DNA from 3 places in the Cupriavidus sp. GW823-FHT07A04 genome. Region 1 is predicted to be linked to each of the others. Evidence: predicted binding sites of a transcription regulator. Region 1 holds the regulator's gene; each other region holds the start of a gene.

Region 1 (3,274 bases):
CCGCGCGCTGGCCTCCGCGCCGCGCTTCATCCTGCTCGACGAGCCCTTCGCCGGCGTCGACCCGATCGCGGTTGGCGAAATCCAGCGCATCGTCAGCTTCCTCAAGGCACGCAATATCGGCGTGCTGATCACCGACCACAACGTGCGCGAGACGCTGGGCATCTGCGACCACGCCTACATCATCAGCGAAGGCGCGGTGCTGGCGTCCGGGCAGCCTGAGGACATCATCGCCAACGAGTCGGTGCGCAAGGTCTACCTGGGCGAGAACTTCCGCATGTAAGGGCGCGCGGCGCCTGCCGCGCATCGTCCCCCGGGCGGCTTCGGTGTCGCCTTTTATCCTTCAAACGATCATAGCGACACCAGCGATAGCAATTTCCGTTCCATCAGTACGGAAGTTGGGCATAAAATAGGTCGCATGAAACCGTCGCTACAGCTCCGCCTCTCGCAGCATCTCGCGCTTACGCCGCAACTCCAGCAGTCGATCCGGCTGCTGCAACTGTCCACGCTTGAACTGCAGCAGGAAGTGGAACAGGCGCTGACCGAGAACCCCTTGCTCGAGCGTGAGAACGACTGGCTGGACAGCCCGTTGCGCGTGTCCTCGGACGGCTCGGTGAACCTGCAGAGCGCGCCCGCGCCAGCGCCCGCCGATGGCCAGGGCACCAGCGAAAACCGTCCCGATGGCGCCCCCGAAGCCGACGACAGCTACTCCGACAGCAATGAGGATTACGGCAGCGACTGGAGCCTGGACGACTTCGCCCGCCGCCCGCAAGGCGAAGACGACGAAAAAACCCCGATGCAGCTGCGCGACGCCGAGCCCACGCTGCGTGAACACCTCATGGAACAGCTGGCGCCGCTCAAGATTTCCCTGCGCGACAAAGGGCTGGCTATCTTCCTGGTCGAGTCCCTGGACGATGACGGCTACCTGAGCACCACGCTCGAGGAAATCTGCAGCGAGCTGCCGGAGGAGCTCGAGTTCGAGGTCGACGAGATCCAGGCTGTGCTCACGCTGCTGCAGAGCTTCGATCCGCCGGGCGTCGGGGCACGCAACGCCGCCGAGTGCCTGGCGCTGCAATTGCGCAGGCTCAAGCATCCGCAGCGCGAACTGGCGCTGAGCATCGTCACCAACCACCTCGAGCTGCTGGCGGTGCGCGATTACACGCGCCTTAAAAAGGCGCTGCAAGTGGACGAACCGGAACTCAAGGCCGCACATGAACTGATCCGCTCGCTCGCGCCCTATCCCGGCCATGCCTACAGCCGGCCAGAAGCGGACTTCGTGGTGCCTGATGTTTTTGTTCGAAAATTGAGCGGCGGATGGATCGCCCACCTCAACCCGGATGTGATGCCGCGGCTACGCATCAACGACATGTACGCGCAGATTTTGCGCGGTGCAAAAGGCGATGCAGGCGCGGCCGGACTGCAGCAAAAGCTGCAGGAAGCACGCTGGTTGATCAAGAATATCCAGCAAAGGTTCGACACGATATTGCGCGTCGCACAAGCCATTGTCGAACGTCAAAAGAACTTCTTCACCCACGGTGAAATTGCGATGCGCCCCTTGGTTTTGCGGGAGATTGCCGATACACTGGGTTTACACGAGTCCACCATCTCTCGGGTGACTACCAATAAATACATGGCAACGCCGATGGGGACTTTCGAGCTGAAGTATTTTTTTGGCTCTCACGTATCCACAGAAACCGGCGGCGCGGCCTCATCAACGGCAATCCGTGCGTTGATCAAGCAATTGATAGGAGCCGAAGACGCTAGGAACCCCTTGTCCGATAGCCGGATTGCCGAATTGCTCGGCGAGCAAGGCTTTGTGGTAGCACGGCGTACCGTTGCCAAATACCGCGAAGCGCTCAAGATTCCCGCGGTCAATCTCCGTAAGACTTTGTAGCCGAGCTGCATCGCCTGCCTGATGCAGCTCTTTCAGAAGGAGAAACGCTATGAACTTCAAGATCAGTGGACACCACTTGGACATCACGCCCCCTCTGCGTGAGTACGTGGAAACGAAACTGGAGCGTATCGTCAGGCATTTCGATCAAGTCATTGGCGTAAGTGTGCTGCTCTCTGTCGACAATACAAAAGAAAAGGACCGGCGGCAGTACGCGGAAATCAATCTACATCTCAAGGGCAAGGACATCTTTGTCGAAGCGCATCATGAAGACCTGTATGCCGCTATCGACGCACTGGTCGACAAGCTCGACCGGCAGGTGATTCGCCACAAGGATCGCGTGCAGAGCCACGACCGTGAAGCGGTCAAGTATCAGATGGCCGCATCGCAGATGCAGCAATGACCGTGCCTGGCGGCCCACATACCGGGCCGTCGGTGTCAGTCCCTTGAAAAATGGAATCAAGCCGCGCCCAGAGCGCGGCTTTTTCGTTGCAGCCTACCCGATCGGGCCACACAGGGGATTCCGCAACGCATATGTACCAGTGTATGCTGTGCAATACATGGTTGACCGGCCTAGCCATTCCGGTGCATGCAGCACCGCTTGAGCGCATCGGCTATTGCAATGCACAAAGCGGAAGCGGGCCTGCTCTATAATGGCCAGACGCCCGACACCGGCATGGGGGGACACCCGGTGGAAACCTCGGGCCTTGGTTTTTTTACCTCTTTCCGCCCGGTGGGACGCCTCCTGGCCCCGGGCCTGCTTACTAGAAAACCCTGCGCATTCCACATGAATCGTTTGGCTAAATTGCTGCCACCCGGCAACATCAACCTCGACGTCAGCGTCACCAGCAAGAAGCGCGTGTTCGAACAGGCCGGGCTCCTCTTCGAGAACAACCATGGCGTAGCGCGCGCGACCGTGACCGACAACCTGTTCGCCCGCGAGTCGCTCGGGTCCACCGGCCTGGGCGCGGGGGTTGCGATCCCCCACGGCCGCATCAAGGGACTGAAGCAGCCACTGGCCGCCTTCATGCGCCTGGCCGAGCCGATCCCCTTCGAGTCGCCCGACGGCAAGCCGGTCGCGCTGCTGATCTTCCTGCTGGTGCCCGAACAGGCCACCCAGCAGCATCTGGAAATTCTCTCCGAGATCGCCCAGTTGCTGTCCGACCGCGAGATGCGCGAAGGACTGGCTACCCTGCCCACCCCCGACGACGTGCACCAGTTGCTGACGCAATGGCACCCTTGATCCGGCACTGAAAGCCCGTCCCTGAAAGCACCCGAATGGAACTCACTGGCGTCACCTCGCAGTCGATCTTCGACGACAACGCAGCCGATATCAAACTCTCCTGGGTAGCAGGACTGGAGGGCGCGGACCGGGCCTTCGATGTC
Region 2 (3,274 bases), on a different contig from region 1:
CTGCAGGACGCCGGCCACAAGGTTGCGCTGGTGACCGATGGCCGCATGTCCGGCGCTTCTGGCAAGGTGCCGGCGGTCATTCATGTGGGGCCTGAGGCACTTGCCGGCGGCCCGCTGGCGCGCGTGCGTGACGGCGACCGGATCCGCGTGGACGCCGTTGCAGGCACGCTGGAATGGCTTGGCGCCGCGAATGGCGACGGCGACCTGGCCACGCGTGCTTCAGCCGTGCTGCCGGACGACGCCTTTACGAATTTCAGCGTCGGCCGGGGCCTGTTCGGGCTGTTCCGCCGCAACGCGCGGATCGCGGAGGAGGGCGGCAGCGCGCTGGACCTCTCCGAGGCCGACGCGCCCGGCGCTGTCCAAACGGGCGCGGCCGTCGCACAATAGGCAGCGCCCCTTAAATTTGTGTCATTTGTGTCCCCGGCAGCCGATGGCTGGCGGAGACGACCCCGAGCCGGCCCGTGCGGGTCCTATCATGGCTTCATGGCTGAACGCTTGCGGAGCCGACCGGCCGCCGGCGCGGGGACTACCGACAAGGATGGGAAAACCATCCGAACATGATCATTGGAGCAGACATGATCTACATCCTGATGGGCGTTTCCGGCAGCGGAAAGACCACGGTCGGCCAGTTGCTGGCCAAGACCTTGCAATGCGGCTTCCACGATGCCGATGAATTCCACAGCGCCGCCAACAAGGCGAAGATGCACAACGGCATCGCGTTGACCGACGACGACCGCTGGCCCTGGCTGGCCGCGATGCGCGCGGCGATCGATGCGGCCCGCGCCGAGGGGCGCACCCACGTCTTTACCTGTTCCGCGCTGCGGCAAACCTACCGCGACCGCCTGACGCCCGCCGATGGCGGCGTGACCTTTGTCTACATGAAGGGCGATGCTACGGTCATTGGCGGCCGCCTGGCCGAGCGCAGCGACCACTTCTTCAATCCCGCCCTGCTGCAGAGCCAGTTCGAGACCCTGGAGGAGCCGCGCGACGCCCTGGTGCTCGATATCCGCCAGACGCCGGAGGCGCTGGTGCAGCGCATCCTGGCCGGAGTGCAGGCAGAAAAAAGCGCGGCGATCGCCCGCTGAACCGATGCCAAGGCTGGCCCGAAGCGAAGGCTGGCAGACATCTTGCTTATCCATGTTTGATGGCGCGAATGCCTGCCGCTTGCGGCTTTCGTGGTCATAGGTATCCTATAGGGACAGCACTTCGAAGCATGACGAGATGGTCCGCGGCCAAGCCGCCGGGCCTCGGGTGGTGATCTCAAGGTGCTGTGCCGGGAACAACAAGCCAATCAAAACGGGATAGCCGGCAGTTTGGGCGGCACCCAAATCATGGGGGAACGGCCATCATGGCGGCGCGGTTTTTCGACGAGATGCTCGATTGGCAAGATGGCGTGGCAGCAGCAATCCACGCGGGCGAGTCCCTGCCGGCAGGTGCCGTGCGGGGGCATTACAAGCAGTTCGCGGATTGGTTGGCGCGCCAGTCCGAAGGCACCATGGACAACAAGCGCGCCGAAGCGGATCTCATCTTCCGGCGCGTGGGCATCACGTTTGCCGTTTACGGTGAAAAAGACGAGTCCAACAGCGGCACCGAACGAACCATCCCGTTCGATGTCATTCCCCGCATCTTCCCCGCCAGCGAGTGGGCAACGCTCGAGCGCGGCCTGCGCCAGCGGGTGTCGGCGCTGAACCGCTTCATCCACGATATCTATCACGGGCAGGACATCATCCGCGCCGGTGTGATCCCGCCAGACCAGATCTACAACAACGCGCAGTACCGCCCCGAGATGCTCGGCATCGACGTGCCCCGTGATATCTACGCCCATGTGGCGGGCATCGATGTAGTGCGCGCTGGCGAGGGCGAGTTCTACGTGCTGGAAGACAACCTGCGCGTGCCCTCCGGCGTGTCCTACATGCTGGAGAACCGCAAGATGATGATGCGGTTGTTCCCGGACCTGTTCGCGCGCAATCGCGTGGCGCCGGTGGCGCACTATCCCGACCTGCTGCTCGACATGCTGCGCGGCGTCTCGCCGCAGAACATCGCCGATCCCACGGTGGTGGTGCTCACGCCCGGCATGTACAACTCCGCCTACTTCGAGCATGCCTTCCTGGCGCAGCAAATGGGCGTGGAACTGGTCGAGGGCAGCGACCTGTTCGTACAGGACGAGCACCTCTACATGCGCACCACCCAGGGGCCGCAGCGCATCGACGTGATCTACCGCCGGGTCGACGACGACTTCCTCGACCCGCTGGTGTTCCGCTCGGATTCCACGCTGGGCGCGGCGGGGCTGCTCTCGGTCTACCGCGCGGGCAACGTCACCATCTGCAACGCCATTGGCACGGGCGTGGCCGACGACAAGTCGATCTATCCCTACGTGCCCGACATGATCCGCTTCTACCTTGGCGAGGAAGCGATCCTCAACAACGTGCCGACGTACATGTGCCGCCGCCCGGACGACCTGCAGTACGTGCTGGACCACATGAGCGAACTGGTGGTCAAGGAAACCCACGGGGCCGGCGGCTACGGCATGCTGGTGGGGCCTGCCGCCACGCGCGCGGAGATCGATACGTTCCGCGAGGTCGTGCGCGCGCGTCCCGAGCAGTACATCGCGCAGCCCACGCTGGCGCTTTCCACCTGCCCGACGTATGTCGAATCGGGGATCGCGCCGCGCCACATCGACCTGCGTCCGTTCGTGCTGTCCGGCAAGGATGTGCGCATGGTGCCGGGCGGGTTGACCCGCGTTGCGCTGCGCGAAGGCTCGCTGGTGGTCAACTCCTCGCAGGGCGGGGGCACCAAGGACACCTGGGTGCTGGAGCGCTGACGCGCGGCGCACGCAAGGATTGTTTGTGATTCCCGCGCTGGCCGCCGCGTTGCCGGCGGCGCGCGGGCGAACAGCGCTGTACGAGGGGACTGACCATGCTTAGCCGCACCGCCGACCATCTGTTCTGGATGGCGCGCTATACCGAACGCGCGGAGAACACCGCGCGCATGCTGGACGTGAACTACCAGACTTCGCTGCTGCCGCAATCCGCGGAAGTGGCGGAGCAAGGCTGGTGGGCCATGCTCGATATCTCCGAGCTGACCACGGTGTTCGACGAGAAGTACGGCCTGCTTACGCGCGACGACGTGATCGACTTCATGGTGCGCGACATGACCAATGTCTCGTCCATCATGAGCTGCCTGCGCGCGGCCCGCGAGAACGCCCGCGCCGTGCGCGGCTCGCTGACCACCGAGGTCTGGGAGACCATCAACACCACTTGGCTCGACGTGCAGC
Region 3 (3,274 bases), on a different contig from region 1:
CTGCAGCATGCCAAGCTGCGAGAAGCGCGTCACCGAGATCGGCACCTGGCCGATGGTGTAGCCGTCCGGCTTGGCGCGGGCCAGTGCCTTGGTGCCGATCATGCCCGATGCGCCGGCGCGGTTTTCCACCACGATGGATTGCTTGAGTACGCCGGACGCCACCTGGCACAGCGCGCGCATGGACTGGTCGGCGGTGCCGCCAACGGGCCACGGGCAGATGAAGGTGATGGGCCGGTCCGGATAGTCGGCGGCACGTGCGAGGCCCGGCAGCAACAGGCCGGCACTGCCAGCCGTCGCAGCCGTGGCGGCAGCGGCGCCGCTGATGAGCAGGCGGCGTCGCCCGTGGTTGATGCCGTGGGATGCGATCATGTGTCGTCCTCGCAGGGTGTCGTTATTGGAGTCATGGGCTGGTGGCAATGTCCACCGGTCAGGCCGGATTGTGGCAAAGCCATTCATAACAATCCAATCAATCATCGGAATGGCTTCATAACCTTAAAGTTAAGTAGAATCGCGCCATGCCACAGATCGACCGCGCCCTGCGCTCCAATATCAAGCTACGCCACCTGCAGCTGGTGGTGGCGCTGGAGGAGTTTCGCCATCTCGGCCACACCGCCGAGTTCCTCTCCGTCAGCCAGCCAGCCGTCTCCAAGATGCTCACCGAGGTGGAGAAGACGCTGGGCCTGACGCTCTTCACGCGCTCCACGCGCGGCACCGAGCCTACGCCGGCCGGCGCGTCGCTGGTGCGTTTTGCCCGCTCGGTGCTGGCGCAATACGAGCGCACGCGCGACGAGATCGCCGTGGAAGCCAGCGGCGCCGCCGGGCGCACCCGGGTGGGATCGATGGGCGCGGCCCTGCCGGTGCTGCTGGCGCAAGCCATAGGCCTGCTCAAGCAGCGCTCGGCGCAGGCCACCGTGCTGGTGGAGGAGGGCGACCTGCCCCACCTGCTGCCCAAGCTGCGCATCAGCGAACTGGACCTGATCGTGGGGCGGCTGGAGCCTGGCTACGCCGCCCCGGACCTCATCACCGAGCCGCTCTATAACGAGCCGATGGTGGCGGTGGTGCGCAGCGGCCACGCGCTGGCAAGCAAGCGTGCACCGGGCTGGGCGGACCTGGCCGGCATGCCTTGCGTGGTGCCGCCGCCATGGGCCTCGCTACGGGTCAAGATCGAGCAGGAGTTCTATCGCTTTGGGTTGCAGCCACCAACCGACCTGATCGAGTCGTCGTCCTACCTTGGCATCACCACCTTCGTCTCCCAGCTAGATGCCGTGGGCTTCCTGGCCAGGTCGGTGGGGCAGCAGTTCGAGCGGGAAGGCCGCTTCCATATCCTGCCCATGGACATAGCGCTGGAGCTGCCGCCAGTGGGCGTGATCACGCTGCGCGAGGGGCGGCCCACGCCCAGCAGCATCCAACTGGTCGAATGCCTGCGGGCAGCGGCCGGGCAATTGGCCGCGCCGCCGGCCGGTGCGAAGAGGCCGGCGCGCGCGCCGCGGCGCACGAAATAGCCAGCCTGCCGCGATCAGCGCGGCCTGGCCAGCAGGTACTTCGCCAGCGCGTGAAACGCCGGGATAAACCAAGCGCTAGCGGAGCCGGCTCACGACGCACCACATTGCGGCTCGGTCGTTCCCACAGGCACTGTTTAGGTCCACGCAAGCCGCCCCATGGTGCGGCTTGCGCGGGTGCCCTGCATGCGTATTCGGCCCGCGAAGGCGCCCTGGTGACCAATCTCCCTGATATGTAAGAGGAATACATTTGAATACATTTTCCTTCTTACATGGCATGTCTCCTGCTTTGTTGGTCTGCAACGCCCTCATGTATACAACCCGGGATACAAGCGATGACCAGCAAGACGCCTCTGCGCCGATCCGCCGCCAGGCTTGGCAGTTGCCGAACGCTGCCTGACTGGCAACAGCTCTACAAGACGCGAGGCGCCTCGCCCGCGGACGCGCTGGCGCCGTTCCTGGACCTGGACGCAGCGGACCCGGCCTGGATCGCGCGGCTGGATGCGGCGCGGCTGCAGTCCCAGCTAGCTGCGCTGACCGCGCGCGTTGAAGAAGCGGGCGGCCAGCTCGATGCGTTTCCCCTCTACGGCGTGCCGTTCGTGGTGAAAGACAACATCGACGTGGCAGGGTGGCCCACCACGGCGGCGTGTCCTGCGTTTGCGTATGTGGCCGAGCGCGATGCCGGCGCGGTGGCGCGGCTGCGCGCGGCCGGGGCCATTGTGGTGGCCAAGGCTAACCTGGATCAGTTCGCCACGGGCCTCGTGGGCGTGCGTTCGCCTTACGGCGCGGTGCCCAACACCTTCGATGCGGCATATGTCAGCGGTGGCTCCAGTTCGGGCTCGGCGTCTTCGGTGGCGCGCGGCTGGGTGCCGTTCTCACTCGGGACCGATACGGCGGGCTCGGGGCGCATTCCCGCGGCATTCAACAATATCGTGGGCCTCAAGCCGACCCGGGGCTGGTTCTCCAGCGCCGGCGTGGTGCCGGCCTGCCGCACGCTGGACTGCGTCTGCGTGTTTGCGCTGACGGTCGACGATGCCGCGCTGGTGGCGGAGATCGCCGGCGGCTTCGACCACGACGATCCTTACTCGCGCACCTATCCGCAGAGCGCGCCTGCCGCGCTGGCGCCATCGCCCGTGCTGGGCATTCCCGATGCGCCGGCATTCTTTGGCGATACGCAGGCGCAGGCCAGTTTCGAGCAAGCGCTGACGGACTTGCAGGCCATGGGCGCCAAGCTGGTGCCGATTGATTTTTCGCCATTCGCCGAGTTGGCCGCACTGCTCTACCAGGGGCCATGGGTGGCCGAACGCTTCCTGGCGGTGAGCCAGCTTCACGCCAGCCAGCCGGAAGCCATCGATCCGGTCGTTCGCGTGATCGTGGAGGAAGCGGGCCGCTATAGCGCGATGGACGCGTTCAGCGCCGAGTACCGGCGCGCGGCGCTGACCCGCGCTATCCACCTGGCGCTGGCAACGGTCGATGCGCTGGTGGTGCCGAGCGCGCCGTCGATCTATACGCTGGCCGCGGTGCAGGACGATCCGATCCGCCTGAACGCGCGGCTTGGCACCTATACCAACTTCGCCAACCTGGCTGACCTGTCGGCGCTGGCGCTGCCGGCCGGTGCGCGCGAGGACGGCCTGCCTGCCGGCATCACGCTGATTGCCCCGGCCTGGGCGGACCGCGCGTTGGCCCGCTTTGGCCGGCAGTGGCAGACGGCGCAAGCGTTGCCGCTGGGCGCCACCGGGCGGGCTTGTCCCGTTGGTGCGCAGCGCGCGACGCCG

The links. The regulator sigma-54, encoded in region 1, starts transcription at its own class of promoters, with help from an activator protein. The targets are predictions, from matches to a motif close to TGGCANGNAANCTGCTTT.
Region 2: AC1Q7Q_RS01980 (circularly permuted type 2 ATP-grasp protein) is a predicted target of sigma-54. The motif match lies at 1,117-1,134, and genes of this name have one in related genera.
Region 3: atzF (allophanate hydrolase) is a predicted target of sigma-54. The motif match lies at 1,773-1,790, and genes of this name have one in related genera.

The regions. Positions count from the first base shown of each region.
Region 1 is NZ_JBXAHA010000008.1:63,584-66,857, forward strand. Features, by position in the region: gene lptB (LPS export ABC transporter ATP-binding protein) at 1-280, shown strand, start outside; gene AC1Q7Q_RS15255 (RNA polymerase factor sigma-54) at 416-1,891, shown strand; gene hpf (ribosome hibernation-promoting factor, HPF/YfiA family) at 1,941-2,291, shown strand; gene ptsN (PTS IIA-like nitrogen regulatory protein PtsN) at 2,676-3,131, shown strand; gene hprK (HPr(Ser) kinase/phosphatase) at 3,167-3,274, shown strand, end outside.
Region 2 is NZ_JBXAHA010000001.1:427,136-430,409, forward strand. Features, by position in the region: gene edd (phosphogluconate dehydratase) at 1-387, shown strand, start outside; gene AC1Q7Q_RS01975 (gluconokinase) at 576-1,085, shown strand; gene AC1Q7Q_RS01980 (circularly permuted type 2 ATP-grasp protein) at 1,349-2,821, shown strand; gene AC1Q7Q_RS01985 (alpha-E domain-containing protein) at 2,917-3,274, shown strand, end outside.
Region 3 is NZ_JBXAHA010000005.1:308,774-312,047, forward strand. Features, by position in the region: gene AC1Q7Q_RS11270 (tripartite tricarboxylate transporter substrate binding protein) at 1-369, opposite strand, end outside; gene AC1Q7Q_RS11275 (LysR substrate-binding domain-containing protein) at 516-1,502, shown strand; gene atzF (allophanate hydrolase) at 1,835-3,274, shown strand, end outside.